3 regions of the Desulfallas thermosapovorans DSM 6562 genome follow, and region 3 is predicted to be linked to each of the others. Evidence: riboswitches for the same ligand, from Rfam matches in the RefSeq annotation. Region 3 holds a riboswitch; each other region holds the start of a gene.
What was found. A riboswitch is a leader RNA that binds a small molecule or an ion and turns the genes downstream of it on or off. The one in region 3 is predicted to bind cobalamin.
Positions count from the first base shown of each region.

Region 1: another riboswitch for cobalamin. It lies ahead of cobK (precorrin-6A reductase); the one in region 3 lies ahead of cobU (bifunctional adenosylcobinamide kinase/adenosylcobinamide-phosphate guanylyltransferase).
Region 2: another riboswitch for cobalamin. It lies ahead of cobT (nicotinate-nucleotide--dimethylbenzimidazole phosphoribosyltransferase); the one in region 3 lies ahead of cobU (bifunctional adenosylcobinamide kinase/adenosylcobinamide-phosphate guanylyltransferase).

Region 1 covers NZ_VNHM01000005.1:94,396-99,072, forward strand. The annotation lists gene LX24_RS05840 (energy-coupling factor ABC transporter substrate-binding protein) at 1-144, opposite strand, end outside; gene LX24_RS05845 (energy-coupling factor ABC transporter permease) at 159-881, opposite strand; gene cobK (precorrin-6A reductase) at 1,033-1,800, opposite strand; cobalamin riboswitch at 2,164-2,364, opposite strand; gene LX24_RS05855 (hypothetical protein) at 2,471-2,947, opposite strand; gene LX24_RS05860 (TatD family hydrolase) at 2,994-3,758, opposite strand; gene LX24_RS05865 (FadR/GntR family transcriptional regulator) at 4,129-4,677, opposite strand, start outside.
Region 2 covers NZ_VNHM01000002.1:148,687-153,363, forward strand. The annotation lists gene LX24_RS02575 (hypothetical protein) at 1-245, shown strand, start outside; gene LX24_RS02580 (ferredoxin domain-containing protein) at 378-902, shown strand; gene fni (type 2 isopentenyl-diphosphate Delta-isomerase) at 921-1,970, shown strand; cobalamin riboswitch at 2,075-2,265, shown strand; gene cobT (nicotinate-nucleotide--dimethylbenzimidazole phosphoribosyltransferase) at 2,380-3,456, shown strand; gene LX24_RS02595 (pyruvate kinase alpha/beta domain-containing protein) at 3,460-4,005, opposite strand; tRNA gene LX24_RS02600 (tRNA-Ala) at 4,353-4,427, opposite strand; gene LX24_RS02605 (serine hydrolase) at 4,514-4,677, opposite strand, start outside.
Region 3 covers NZ_VNHM01000001.1:132,072-136,748, forward strand. The annotation lists gene cbiB (adenosylcobinamide-phosphate synthase CbiB) at 67-1,026, opposite strand; gene LX24_RS00640 (cobyric acid synthase) at 1,029-2,564, opposite strand; gene cobU (bifunctional adenosylcobinamide kinase/adenosylcobinamide-phosphate guanylyltransferase) at 2,564-3,145, opposite strand; cobalamin riboswitch at 3,293-3,498, opposite strand; gene LX24_RS00650 (translation initiation factor 2) at 3,627-3,881, opposite strand; gene LX24_RS00655 (LL-diaminopimelate aminotransferase) at 3,948-4,677, opposite strand, start outside.

The sequences.
Region 1 (4,677 bases), on a different contig from region 3:
GGGTTCATAGTGGGGATTGATTTGCATAATAGCTTCTTCCGCCTGCCCGTCAGCTCCTTCGAATGCCGCTCCGTTGGCCATGATAAGCGGTAGTACTATGAAGACTGCCAACAAAACAAGCAGTAGTAGATTATTGCGCAGCATATTATTTTTCACGATTACCGCACCTCCCCCTGTAGGTGATCAGGAATTACGGCCAGCTCAATAAGCTCGTTCTGATTGTAATTATACAGTAAATTAAAGACCAGTACAGTAAGTAATCCTTCACTGATGGCCAGGGGAATTTGGGTAACGGCAAAAATCGCGGAAAATTTAGTAAAGGAGGCCGCAACTCCCCCGACAGCATCCGGTATGGCCAGGGCTAATTGAATTGATGTGGTAATGTACGTGAGCAAATCACCCAGGGCTGCACCTGCAAAGACAGCCAGCCACACGGGTGTGCCCAGTCGCCGGCACAATCTGAAAACTCCATAAGCCACAAAGGGACCCACCACGGCCATGGAGAAGGCGTTGGCACCCAAGGTGGTAATGCCGCCATGGGCCAAAAGCAGCGCCTGGAACAACAGTACAATACTCCCCAGTACCGCCATGGCAGCCGGGCCGAACAATATAGCACCCAATCCCACACCCGTGGGATGGGAGCAACTACCCGTCACCGATGGTAATTTTAGGGCTGACAAGGCAAAGGCAAAGGCCCCGGCAAAGGCAATGAGCATTTTCATTTTAGGGTTTAAACCAACTGTTTTGTTAATTGAAATCAGTCCCATGATAAAAAATGGCAAGGTTAATAAATACCATGCCGCGCACCATGTCGAAGGCAGGTAGCCCTCCATAATGTGCATGGCGTAAGCATTTTCCGGTATCACCAGCACCAGCAGCATGAAATAAACAAATGCCAAGCAAATAAATTTGGGTCTTATTGCCTCAAATACCGTTGTTATTGATAATAAACCTTTCAATAAATGCACCTTCTTTCATTGTAATAAAACAAAACTACAACGCATTAAACGTGTAATAAAGCTGTGTAAATTTTTACCGGGGTTGTAATGGTAGCTGTTGGTTAATGACCTGTACAGCTTCATCCCACCGGTACTCCCTCTGCGTAGTGGCACTTGGCCTTTTGACAATCACAACGGGAATTTTCAAAGCAAGGGCAGCATCAATTTTTGTGTCGGTACCCCCGGCCCGGCCGCTGTCTTTGGTGACCACCACTGCAGCCCGGTACATTTTAAACAGTGCTTTGTTGATTTGTTTGGAAAAGGGCCCCTGCATGGCCACAATGTCCCTGGTATGAATGCCCATGTCCTGGCATTTTTTAACCACCTTGTGCTCGGGCAATACTCTTACCACTAATCGAATGCCTTGTGTTTTTTGCAGTGCTACGAAGTGTTCCAGATCGTGGCTGCCCGTGGTCAAAAAAATTGTTTTTCCTAAACCGGCAGCTTTTTGGGCAGCCTCGGGCATGGAGGATACCGGGTGCAGCAGTTCATGGCATATATCTGTCTCCTCCCGGCCTATGCGCAGGTACATTATATTGTTTGCCCGGCACTGCCGGGCCAGCTCATCTTCCCCTTTTCCATCGAATGGGTGCCTGGCGTCAACTACGGCCTGCACCCCCAGTTCTTCCAGCCAGGTACCTGTACCGGTGTTCAAATTTTTATCTACCAAGATAGCCCCGTATTCTACAGCCAGTTCCCTGCCATAATCCGTAGCGGCCAGGGCCCCCACCCGGTACCCTTGCCCTACAAGTGTTTGGGTTATTAATTTTCCATCGCCTGTACCCTGTAAAACTAGAATCAAATAAAACCACTCCCAGTACAAAACCCCCTGGTATTAGCAGGGGGTTTAAAAATCACGGCGACCGCAGGCAAACCACAGTTCAACCACCCCCTAATAAAACTATCAGCGGTGCGTTTGAACAGGCCCGGTTTGCTGATTTGGTTATGCGGCCCCAAGTAACTTTGGGTTACCATGCCTACACAGCGGAAGATGTAACCGAATTTAAGCTGTGCGCTTCTCGAGCCACAGCACCTGTTTACATGTATAACAATAACTAAAGCCTTAGCTCCCACGTCAGCTAAGGCTTATCTTCACACTACCGTAAAAATACCGATTATTACGGCTGCAAAGTATAACCACACCAATCCTCTCCGTGGGAGGTCATTTATGTGTGCAACCCGGGTAGGTCTCCTGACTTATGGTTCATTGCACGCCTTTTATCCTTCCCGGTTAAACCGGTGGTAATCAAAAGGTGGCTCGCCATTTACAGTGGCCGGACCGTCCAGGACTTTCACCTGGTTCCCTGTTATCCCCTGGTAAACTATGTTTAAGCATGCCAGGGGCACCCGAGCGGTAAACTTTGTTATTAGATTATATATATTTGCAATAATAACACATTTATGCCATATTGTCCATACTGTAGCGGCATTGATACACCCTGACAACTGTTTCACATGCTTTTAACCGATGACTATTGCAGCAATATGGACAACAACCCCAACGGATTGTTTAATAGCAACACATCCGTGGCATCGAAGCTCAGCGTCACATCCCTTGTAATATTTAATGGGACAACCTCCAAAGTAACAGTAGCCCGGGCAGTGGTACCCTGAACAGTTATATCCCGCACATTGTGCAGTTTGATATTACCCCTCAATTGGTCAACCAGCTTTTCAGCAACGGGAGTTGCAGCGCCCACATACCTTTGGACGATTTCCATATTGCCACTGTTAATACCATTGATCAGTTCGGTAACGGCATTCTTGATATCTTGTTCAGTAAGCACAACAGGGTTTTCTACATAATCTTTGCCGGGTGAGCAGCCTACCATAAGTATGGCAGCTGCAATTATAAAAATTAATACCCGCTTTATATCGTTTCTCATGCCCTGCCCGGTAATAGAACCCCGTACAATTAAAAATTTGTTAAAACAACCGGTCTCTTCCACCGGGTCTCCCTCCTTTAACAAAAATTGATATAACCGTTTTGGGGCGCTATATTCCGTACAATTGAGCGGCATTTCCTCCTGCCAGTGCACTAATCAAATTTTCATCAACCTGACGGGAACGCATGTACTCCACCGCGTTTACAAACCCCGCCGGGTCATTGGGCATGATATTACTATAATCGCTGTTCATCATTCCTCGAGCGAACAGGTCAAGATGTTCCACCAGTACCGGAGCGGTCAGATTTTGTTCCCGCATGGTCAACCCCGGCAAGGCACCAAAATCATTAATTTGTCCGATGATATCAAGATGGGCGTGGTCAATAACCATTAGCGCAGGGTTAATACCTACTCGCCCGGCTATATTTAACATCTCATCCACCACAGCAGGCCGGTTTTCCTTGGGAGTATGTATAATAACCGGAACATTACAGTTTTTGGCCACCTCCAGCTGAGCCCGCAGTACATCCTTTTCCAAAGTCGAAATTTGGTTTATCCCTACTTCTCCGATGGCTACCACGGTATCACGATTGATAAACTCCGGCAAACTGTCAATCACCCTGGGCCAATCTTCCGGAATGCCGGCCGGGTGTACACCCACCGCCGAAAAAAGTTCTATGCCAAAGGAAGCGGCCAACTGTCTGTAAAACCCGTCAATCATTCTGAAATGGTCAAAATAGCTTTCAGCATGCCGGGCTGCCAAAACAATAGCGCAACTCACCATTTTGCCAATTCCTTTTTCCGCCATGATCCCAAAACCTGCATGGGGTATCATACCGGCATGGGTATGGCTTTCAATATAACATTTTGACATTTTAAAAACCTCTCTTTCATAACACTTAAATGTCAGGATACCAGGGATACATCGAGCTGGTAGACAAGTTCCCGAAAGGCTCTGGCTCCAATTTCTCGGGTGCAATATACAATCATAGTATATTTCCTGCACATTCATATTATTTCCTGCCGGCAACCGCGCGAATTGGAACAATACAAATTCAAAGCCCTAAAAAAAACAGGAACCTCTCGGTTCCGACGATAAAATCACCAGTAATTTTATTATAATGCATTATAATTCCCCTATTCTCCTACTGGTATTATGGTATGACCATAACAAAGCATCAAAATTACCTTGAATGCAAAATCTTTACCTGCTTGCTACTGATTTATGCATGACAATGTAACACTCAAATGTTGTTAAACAGGTACTCTTCGGCCTTGGACAAGTGCTCAAACATTGCCCTACGGGCTCCTTCGGGATCCTTGTTTTTAATGGCATCGTATATAGCTTGATGTTCTTTAATGATTCTCGGCGGGTTATCGGGATTTTGATACAGTACGTGCAATGTTGCGGATAAAACACGGCTCATAACATCACCGACGGTATTCATCAGTTTCAGCAGAAATGAATTATGAGAAGCCTCGGCAATGGTAAAATGAAACTGCAAGTCTGCCTCACCGCCCAAATTACCCTGTTCCACATCGTTCTTTAACCTTTGCAAAGACATATTAATGGTCTCTAATTGTTCAGGACTGCGACGCTGCGCAGCTAAACCTGCGGCTTCCACTTCCAGAATTCTACGCAGTTCCATGAATTCCCGAACGTTCTCACGGTCTGCGGGTAGCACCGGTGAGAAAGAATTCAGCAATATCTCAACATGTTGTTCACTGATATAAGTTCCTTCACCCGGTTTGATTTTAATTATGCCCATAGCTTCCATCACCCGGAAAGCTTC
Region 2 (4,677 bases), on a different contig from region 3:
TGGCTGTGGTTATTAATATGGGTGACTTGCGGGCCGGTGTGCCGGCTAATGAGGAGAATGAACGGAAAAATTTGGCCGAGCGCTGGCTGGAAGAACCTTTCCTGCGGGCGGAACTTGCCAGGGTGGAAATGTGCCGTGCCGACCACCCGAGTCAGGTAAGTGAAGGAGTTATTAATTATTTATTTGCCGGCGCCATGTGCTTATTGGGATGTAGCGCGTTCTGGTTTGTGAAATATGTTATGTAATTAAGTGTGAACTATGGTGCAAGCATAAACGTTTAGCAGGCGATCCCCGGCTGAACGTTTTTGTTTTTGGCTCCCCTGCCGGCATGTGGTATGATATAAAAAATGCCAATTGGCAGTGGGAGGCGTTATCAATTGTCCGGTATCATGCATACGGTTGCCGAGCTTATGGCGGTGTCCGCCAGAACTGCACCCAAATGCTTGGGGCAGGATTATTTGGACATTCAAGTGTTGTCGGGTGACGACCTTCAAAGACTGGCCGATGAAATGGATAAATTCGGCCGGGAAACCGGTAAAGTTAATTTTGACCGTGACGCGGAAAACATCCGGCATTCGGAAGCCGTATTATTCGTGTCGTTACGCGAAAATGTCCCCCTGGGTCTTGATTGTGGTGCCTGTGGACATGAGCAATGTGCTCAATTGGAGAGCCGCCAGGGGCCGGATTTTTTAGGACCGCTATGCGCCTGGCGGGTGATGGACTTGGGGATTGCCCTTGGTTCGGCGGCTAAAACTGCGGGTATCCTGAATGTCGATAACCGGGTTATGTACCGGCCGGCTGTGGTGGCTAAAAAAATGGGTTTGGTCAAGGGGGCCATTGTTTGTGCCATCCCCATCTCGGCCACCAGCAAAAATATATATTTTGACCGGCCGGTAAAATAGCTGTGGGGGGCGCGGGCTATAACCAGGAAAAAGAGAAAGCTTGAGCACATCCGATACGCCATGGAATTGCCCGAGGTGCTACATCATTCCGGTTTTGCCGATCTTCTACTGGTGCATAATGCGCTGCCTGAGCTGGATTGGGACAAGCTGGACACTTCATGCAGTTTCATGGGTAAAAAACTGAAGGCACCACTGATGATTAACGCCATTACCGGGGGGCATTCCGGTGTACTGGGAATTAACCGGGAGTTAGCCAGGGCGGCTGCTTTTACGGGAATTGCCATGGCGGTGGGGTCCCAGCGGGCAGCGCTGGATGATCCGGCGGTGCGGGATACTTTTTCCGTGGCCAGGGAGTTTAATCCCGAAGGCCTGCTGCTGGCCAATCTGAGCGCCCTTTGCACCCTGGAACAGGCGCTGGAAGCCGTGGAAATGATTAATGCCGATGGTATCCAGCTTTATCTTAATGTGAACCAGGAGCTGGCTATGCCCGAGGGGGAAATGAATTTTAGCGGTGTTCTGGAAAATATCAGGAACCTGGCGGCGAATTTACCCGTACCGGTACTGGTTAAAGAAGTCGGTTGCGGCATGGCCCGGGAGACGGTAGCTGCTTTGGCTGATGCCGGAGTGCGCTACATAGATGTCAGCGGTTGGGGCGGTACCAATTTTGCAGCCATTGAGGGAAGGCGTGGCGGCAAGGGGGGTATTGCCCTGGAGCGTTGGGGTATACCCACGGCCATTAGTTTACTAGAGGCCCTTAATGCCGGTAAAACAATATCCGTGGTGGCCTCGGGGGGAGTGCGCACAGCGGAGGACGCTGCCAAGGCTCTGACCGCCGGGGCTTCCCTGGTGGCGCTGGCCGGGCCTTTTTTACGGGTCTTAAAGAAAAGGGGACCCGAGGGGCTGGTTCATTATATCGGTGAATTAATCTCCGGCCTCAAGCGGGTGATGATGCTTACCGGGGCTTCGCACATGGCGGCTCTGGCCAGACGCCCTCTGGTGATTACCGGGTTAACCGCAGCATGGCTTAAGCGGCGTGGTATTGATATTGATTGTTATGCCAGGCGTTGATTTTTTTTGCGGGCAAGCAGGAATTGCCAAGGTGGTGTGGAATAACTATATGGGTTATGATTGACCCTATAATAGGGCCCAGGTGAATTAGGATATATTTCATACAATTGAATACCACAGCAGGTGCCCTTTGGGAAAAGGGAGAATAGGGAACCGGGTGCAATTCCCGGGCGGTCCCGCCACTGTAACCGGGTAGCCCGCGCCATTTATAGCCACTGGTGATGTATCGCCGGGAAGGCGGCGCTTTAGGTGTCGATCCGGAAGCCAGGAGACCTGCCTGCTGTGCGGTAGACTCTTATTAATGAAAGGGTATATCGGTGGATGATGGTAAAGTTCACGGCCTTGTATGGCTGTGAACTTTTTTATCTCTACCGGGCATAGTAAAAATTTATTTACAGGAGGTTTTTTTATGCTGCTGACTGAAACCGTCAACAAGATTGGGATGCTGGATGATGTGGCCATGGCCCAAGCAAAGGAGCGGATGGATAGCTTAATCAAGCCCCCGGGCAGCCTGGGTCAATTGGAGCAGATAGCCCTGAAACTGGCCGGTATATTGGGCCAGCCGCGCCCGCGTATTGGTAAACGGGCTGTTATAGTAATGGCCGGTGATCACGGTGTGACGGATGAAGGGGTAAGCGCAGCGCCCCGGGATGTGACCTGGCAAATGTTGCCCGCTTTTATCAATGGGGTGGCCGGTATCGGAGTGCTGGCCCGGCATGCCGGAGCTTCCATTACGGTGGTGGACGTGGGTGTTGCGGCCGATGTAGATATACCCGGGGTATTAAAGCGCCGGGTCAAGGCGGGCACCGGTAACATTGCCGCCGGGCCGGCCATGACCCGGGATGAGGCTGTGGCGGCGCTGGAAGTGGGTATTGAAGTGGCCCGGGCCGAAATAGAACGGGGTGCCACACTGCTGGCTCTGGGTGATATGGGTATAGGCAATACTACACCCAGCAGTGCCATTTTAGCTGTGCTGGGTGGGTATTCCGTCAATGATGTAACCGGCCGGGGAACCATGATCAATGACGAGGTGCTGGATAAGAAGCGCCGGGCTATAACCCGGGCCTTGGAAATAAATCGTCCTGATCCGGCTGACGGCGTGGATGTTCTGGCCAAAGTGGGTGGCTTGGAAATAGCCGGCCTGGCCGGAGTAGTGCTGGGTTGTGCAGCTAATCGAGTGCCGGTAGTGGTTGACGGGTTTATTACCGGGGCGGCTGCTCTAATTGCCGCTGCCATAAAGCCCGAGTCCAAAAATTATATGCTGGCTTCTCACTTGTCCGGTGAGCCCGGTCACGGGTTAATGCTTGAACTCTTAGGGCTGACCCCCTTGCTACACATGGGGATGCGTTTGGGAGAAGGAACCGGAGCAGCCCTGGCTATGCATATTATTGACGCTGCCTGCCGGGTATTGGATGAAATGGTTACTTTCCAGGAAGCCGGCGTTATGGATATGGACGAAGAAAAGCTGCTCCAGGAGCATAGGTAGTATTTAGAACTCCCTGGGTTTGCAGATAATCTCCTTTACCTTGGTATCAAAGAAGTGGTTGGAATGGGCGGGCGCAATGACCGCAGCGGTATCGGCGCCTTTGCCCGTTCCGCCGATGGCAATGATTTCTTCCCCATATGGAATTAGCCCGGCATCCAGTGCCATGCCACTAATCTCCACACATACTTTAACCCCCTGGCCCAGCATGCGCAGGGTTTGGGCCATAATTTCGGAGGGGTAAACACCACCGAATTTATTGCGGATGGCCCGGTCCACTCCGGCCAACAGGTGGGTGGTAAATAATACCTGGATGCCCTTTTGATTGAGCTCGGCCAGAACTTCGTCACTCATGCGCCTGCTGCCCGGGTTGTCAAAGCCCACATGGTAGCTGACACATACCACCCGGCGGCCGCAATCAATTAATTTGCGGGCGGTATCCCCGCTGCTGGACGCTACGACGAGGTAATTGATATTTCTTTGGTTAGCCCTTTCCAGTGCGGCCTTTATGGTCGCATCGGTATTTTCGGGGCCTTTTTTTTCCCAGTACATAAAAAACCTCCCGGTATGTTTTTAACCCCCATTTTAGCCCAGTGCTTACAATTTGACAAGCACTGGGCTAAAAAAATAACGCCCCCTAGAAGGAGCGTTGGAAGAGGAGTATCATTTAAAAACTTGGGAGTATCTTGTCACTGCTATTATATATGTAAAAACAGGGTTTTATCTGTCAAACAAGTGACAAAGGCAGGTATTTTATCCGACAGATGACCGGTATTTACATAGAAAACTATTTGATTATTATGTTGTTAGCCTGTGCAGTAACTGGCAGGACGGGGCTGGTGAACTAAATTAAAAAATGTGTTATGATGAATAAAAAATAAAAGGCCTGACGGCCTTTTTGGTGGACGAGAGGGGATTCGAACCCCCGACCCCTGCGTTGCGAACGCAATGCTCTCCCGCTGAGCTACACGCCCCTGTACAATTTAATGAACAGAAACTATAATAGCATAAAATTCACTGATAATCAAGGGCTAAGTGTGGATTAAACAATATAAGCCAGTCAGATTGCTGCACTGGTTTGATACCGGTATACTAATTCAGAAAGATGACGGATGACCGCCACAGCTTCCCTATAACCGGGTGTTTCTTTGCTGGTAACCACTAGTATATAGGGCTGTTTAGGATGGGCAACGTAGGCGACATCATTATACGTTTCAGATGGAG
Region 3 (4,677 bases):
ACAGGTATGGTATACATGCAAGTACAGTATTCAGGCAATACATCACACTGGTACCAGGCGAGTAGCTTAATTTATGACTAGCCAGGCCAGTACCACAAGGCAAATCACAGCACAGGTCGAGGACAGGTACAGCATGTCCACCGCCCGGACAATATGATCCGGCCTGAACTCCTCCAACGGGTCACCCATATAAGTGCGAAATGAAGCCACCCCGTCATAGATATTACATCCCCCAAGCCTGACATGTATAGCCCCGGCCATAACCGACTCGGGTATGCCGCTGTTGGGACTGGGGTGACCGGCGGCATCCCTGCGCCATGCCCTCAGTGCCCGCTTCCAATCTCTTCCCGACAACCAGGCGGCCAGTAGCAGTACCAGGCCTGTCAGACGGGCCGGTATATATCCCGCCCAATCATCCAGCCGGGCTGACGCCCATCCCAAGTACAAATACCGGTCATTTTTGTAACCCAGCATAGAGTCCAGCGTGTTTATCGCCCGGTAGGCCATGGCCAGAGCAGGCCCGCCAAGGCAAGCATAAAAAAGCGGTGCCACCACGGCGTCGTTAATATTTTCGGCCACGGTTTCCACAGTAGCCCGCACCATTTGCTCCCTATCCATTGATTCGGTATCCCGGCCCACGATATAGCCCACCTGCCGGCGGGCCACCTGCTGATCATCCGCTAGCAGCAGTTGCCTTATGGTACCTGCCGCTTCGGCAAGACCTCTGGTAGCCAAAGTGGTGGAAACAATCCAGGCTCCCAAAAACAAATAAACATAATAACTGGCCTGCCGGGCTGCCCATAAAATAAGCATGGTAACACCAAAACTAACCACAACCACCGTTATGGCTATACCCACCCCCGCTGCTTTCAGGGCCAAAGGGGATGAGGCAACGCTCCTGGCCACCTTCTCCAGGCGGGCAATACCCCGGCCGATATATACCACCGGATGGGGTAAGCGGGGCGGGTCTCCAACCAACAAATCAATTATAAAACCGACCAGGGCAAATAAAACAAATATATTCATCTTTATATTTCCATTAAGCGGTAAATTAGCCCCATATCCAGGCTATTACGCACCAGTTCAGCCAACCGGTCATAACCCGCTTGTTTTTTTTGTTCGGTACTTATTATGGCTGCTTGCCCCTCAGTATCCAGACCCTTTTTCTTTTTCAGTATATTAACCAGGTGCCGCCTGAATAAATCATTATCAAATATACCGTGTATATATGTGCCCCATACAGACCCTTCGGCATTTTGCGCCCCGTCCGGCACATCCACCTGTTGACCGGAACGTGTTTCGATTATAAAAGCGGGCCTGGCTTGGGCACCCAATTCGGTTCGGCCCATATGAATCTCGTAACCTGTTAGGTGCCCGCCGAAACCGCCCAGGTAATCACCATCACCGGCCACCGTAGCTTGTACTTGGCTGGTCACCTTTTCCCTGGCAAAGGTTGTTTGCATATCCAGCAGCCCCAGCCCGGGAATATGTTCAATGGATGATTCGGTTTTAAAAGGGTCCTTAAGCTCACGGCCCAGCATTTGAAAGCCGCCGCAAATACCGACCACCGGCACTCCCCGGCGGGCCAATCGCACCACTTCACCCGCCAACCCGGTTTGTTTGAGATAAAGAAGATCCTCAATGGTATTTTTACTACCAGGTATAATAACCAAATCCGGCTGACCCAGCGTATCATCACAGCCCACATAGCGCAAATACACGCCGGGTTCACTTTCCAGGGGATCGAAATCAGTAAAGTTGGAGATCCGGGGCAAGCGCAACACGGCAATATCCACTTTGTCACCATCATTAACGGCCAGGTAATTCTTTCTCTCCATAACCACCGAATCTTCGTCCTGTATGTATAAATCATCAAAATAGGGCACTACGCCGCATACCGGCACCCCTGTTTTTTGTTCTAGGAATTTAATAGCGGGTTGAAATAAATTCACATCACCGCGAAATTTATTTATAATGATACCCTTAACCCTCTCCCTGTCCCCGGGGGGAAGCAATTCCAAAGTACCCACTACTGCCGCCAGGGCGCCGCCCCGGTCGATATCAGCCACCAGTAATACCGGTGCCCCGGCTTGACGGGCAACCTTCATATTTACAATATCAGTGGCCTGCAAGTTAACCTCCGCCGGGCTGCCAGCCCCCTCTATAACCACAATATCAAAATCGTTTTGCAGCCTTTCCAGTGCTACGGTAACCACACTCCATAGTTTGCCTGCCAGCTCTTGATGATAGTCCCAGGCGTTATAATTGTCCAGCGGGCGTCCCAGTACCACCACCTGGGACGAAGCGTTACCCGTAGGTTTTAGCAAAATGGGGTTCATGTCCACGCTGGGCGGCACACCGGCCGCCTCGGCCTGTACCACCTGTGCACGGCCCATTTCCCCGCCGTCAGCGGTGACAAATGAATTTAAAGCCATATTTTGGGATTTAAACGGTGCCACCCGGTAACCATCCTGGTAAAAAATGCGGCACAAAGCAGCCGTTAAAACACTTTTACCGGCGTGGGAAGCCGTTCCCTGAACCATTATTGTTTTGGCTGCCACCATTATACCCCCCTTTGTGCGCCGCCTGAGGCCATTGATTTTAACTCCAGCGGCAGGCCGGCCACTATATAAAATACCCGGTCGGCAAGTTCGGCCAGTAGCTGGTTGACCCGTCCCGCAATATCGCGGTATGACCTGCCCAGTTCATATTCAGGCACCAGACCACAACCCACCTCATTGCTAACCATGATCAAATGTAAATTTTTATCCCGGGCTACATGAACAATCTCCCTGGCCTCGGTGGTAATATGGTTTTCCTTTTCCAGTCCACCTGCACCGGGGCGGGGCATATTTTCATCCAGCAATAAATTAGACATCCAAAGGGTTATACAGTCTATCAACACCACAGTTCCCGGGGGCAGCGTTGACAGCACACCGGTCAGGTTGTGTGTTTCCTCCACCGTGCGCCAGGCTTCCGGCCGGCGCAGGCGATGCTCTTTAACCCGCTGGGCCATTTCATCATCATGTATGCCGGCGGTAGCCAAGTAAACAACATTTTTGCCGGACCTTGCGGCCAATTTTTCAGCAAATCTACTTTTTCCGCTGCGCGTGCCACCAATAACCAGCACTATTTCACTTAACAAAAGAATATCTCCCCCATCTTAAACGTTTTATATAATTTGAACAACTACGCACCTAAACAATTTATTAATTTTAATAAAATAAAACTCCAGCTTTCCAAAACTGGAGTTTAAGCGCCCCATTAAAGAAAGCCATCACCATCTCACGCAGGTTATTGGCAATCACAGGCAGGTTTCCTGGCTAACGGGTCATTGCCGACATACACCTTCCCCCGAAGAGTGGTTGGACCGGATGTACCGGCTATGGCGACTACCCGCTTACAGTGGCGCAAGACCGCTCAGGCTTCAACCTGATTCCCTATTATCCCCCGGGTACTGTGGCGCACCCGCCGGGCACCTGTGAAAAAAGATCATAAATTTAACCTTTTGTTTTACATTTGTGCCAAGCTTTATCCAAATGCAACAACTTGGCCCCATTCATACAAAATTATATCATAACTTAAAAAAAAAGACCCATTGTTAGGGTCGTCTTAAATAAGTATTTTTATTGATCTTTAATTTTCGCTTCCAGTTCCATAATCTGCCTGTTTTTCTTCAATAACCAGCAAGCATACTTGTAATTATTCCGGTGCAACCGGCGGTTTTCCTTCTCCAGCCTGGCCAAAAAGAATGTCTTTTCTTTTTCCACCTTTTCAACCAAGTTCATCAATACCCTGCGGCTAAGACGAAGTTGGTCCACTTTGTCCTCCAACTCCTGTATCCTGCGCTGGAAATACTGTACATCCGGGTATTCTTCCATCGCAACACCACCTTGACCGTCTTCTAATAGTTTTATTATATGACAGGTGGTAATTAAATAGACATATCAGGCCGGTACCCCGGAGCGTAAAAATTCGCCAATACGGCGCACTGCTTCTTCCAATACAGGCTCGTCCCGCACTAAAGCAATACGCAGGTAACCCTCGCCCATCTCCCCAAAGGCAGTGCCCGGGATCAACAAAACACCAGTACTGTTCAATAGTTTTAAAGCAAATTCCCTTGAGGAACAACTACACTCCTTAGGTAGGGGCGCCCAAACAAACATAGAAGCCTTAGGTCTGGGGACCTCCCAGCCCAGTTTAGCCAGGCCGTCCACCAGCACGTCCCGGCGCCGGCGATAACACTCCGCATTTTCCCGAACACAATCCTGGGGGCCCTCCAGGGCTGCTACGCCCGCCTCCTGCACAACGTTAAACACACCATAATCAATATTGGTTTTTATTTTATTCAATGCTTCCAAAATACCCGCATTGCCCACGGCAAATCCAACCCGACACCCGGCCATGTTATATGTTTTGGACAAAGAATAAAATTCAATGCCCACCTCCCGAGCACCGGGTACTTCAAGGAAGCTAACGGGTTTATAACCGTCAAAGGCCAGCTCGCAATAGGCAATATCGTGACAAACCACAATATCATAGGTGCGCGCAAAATCCACCAGTTCAGCAAAAAATTGCCGGTTAGCCGAAGCAGCCACCGGGTTGTTGGGGTAATTTACCCACAATAACTTTGCCCGCCGGGCCACCTCTCGGGGGATGTTTTTCAAATCAGGCAAA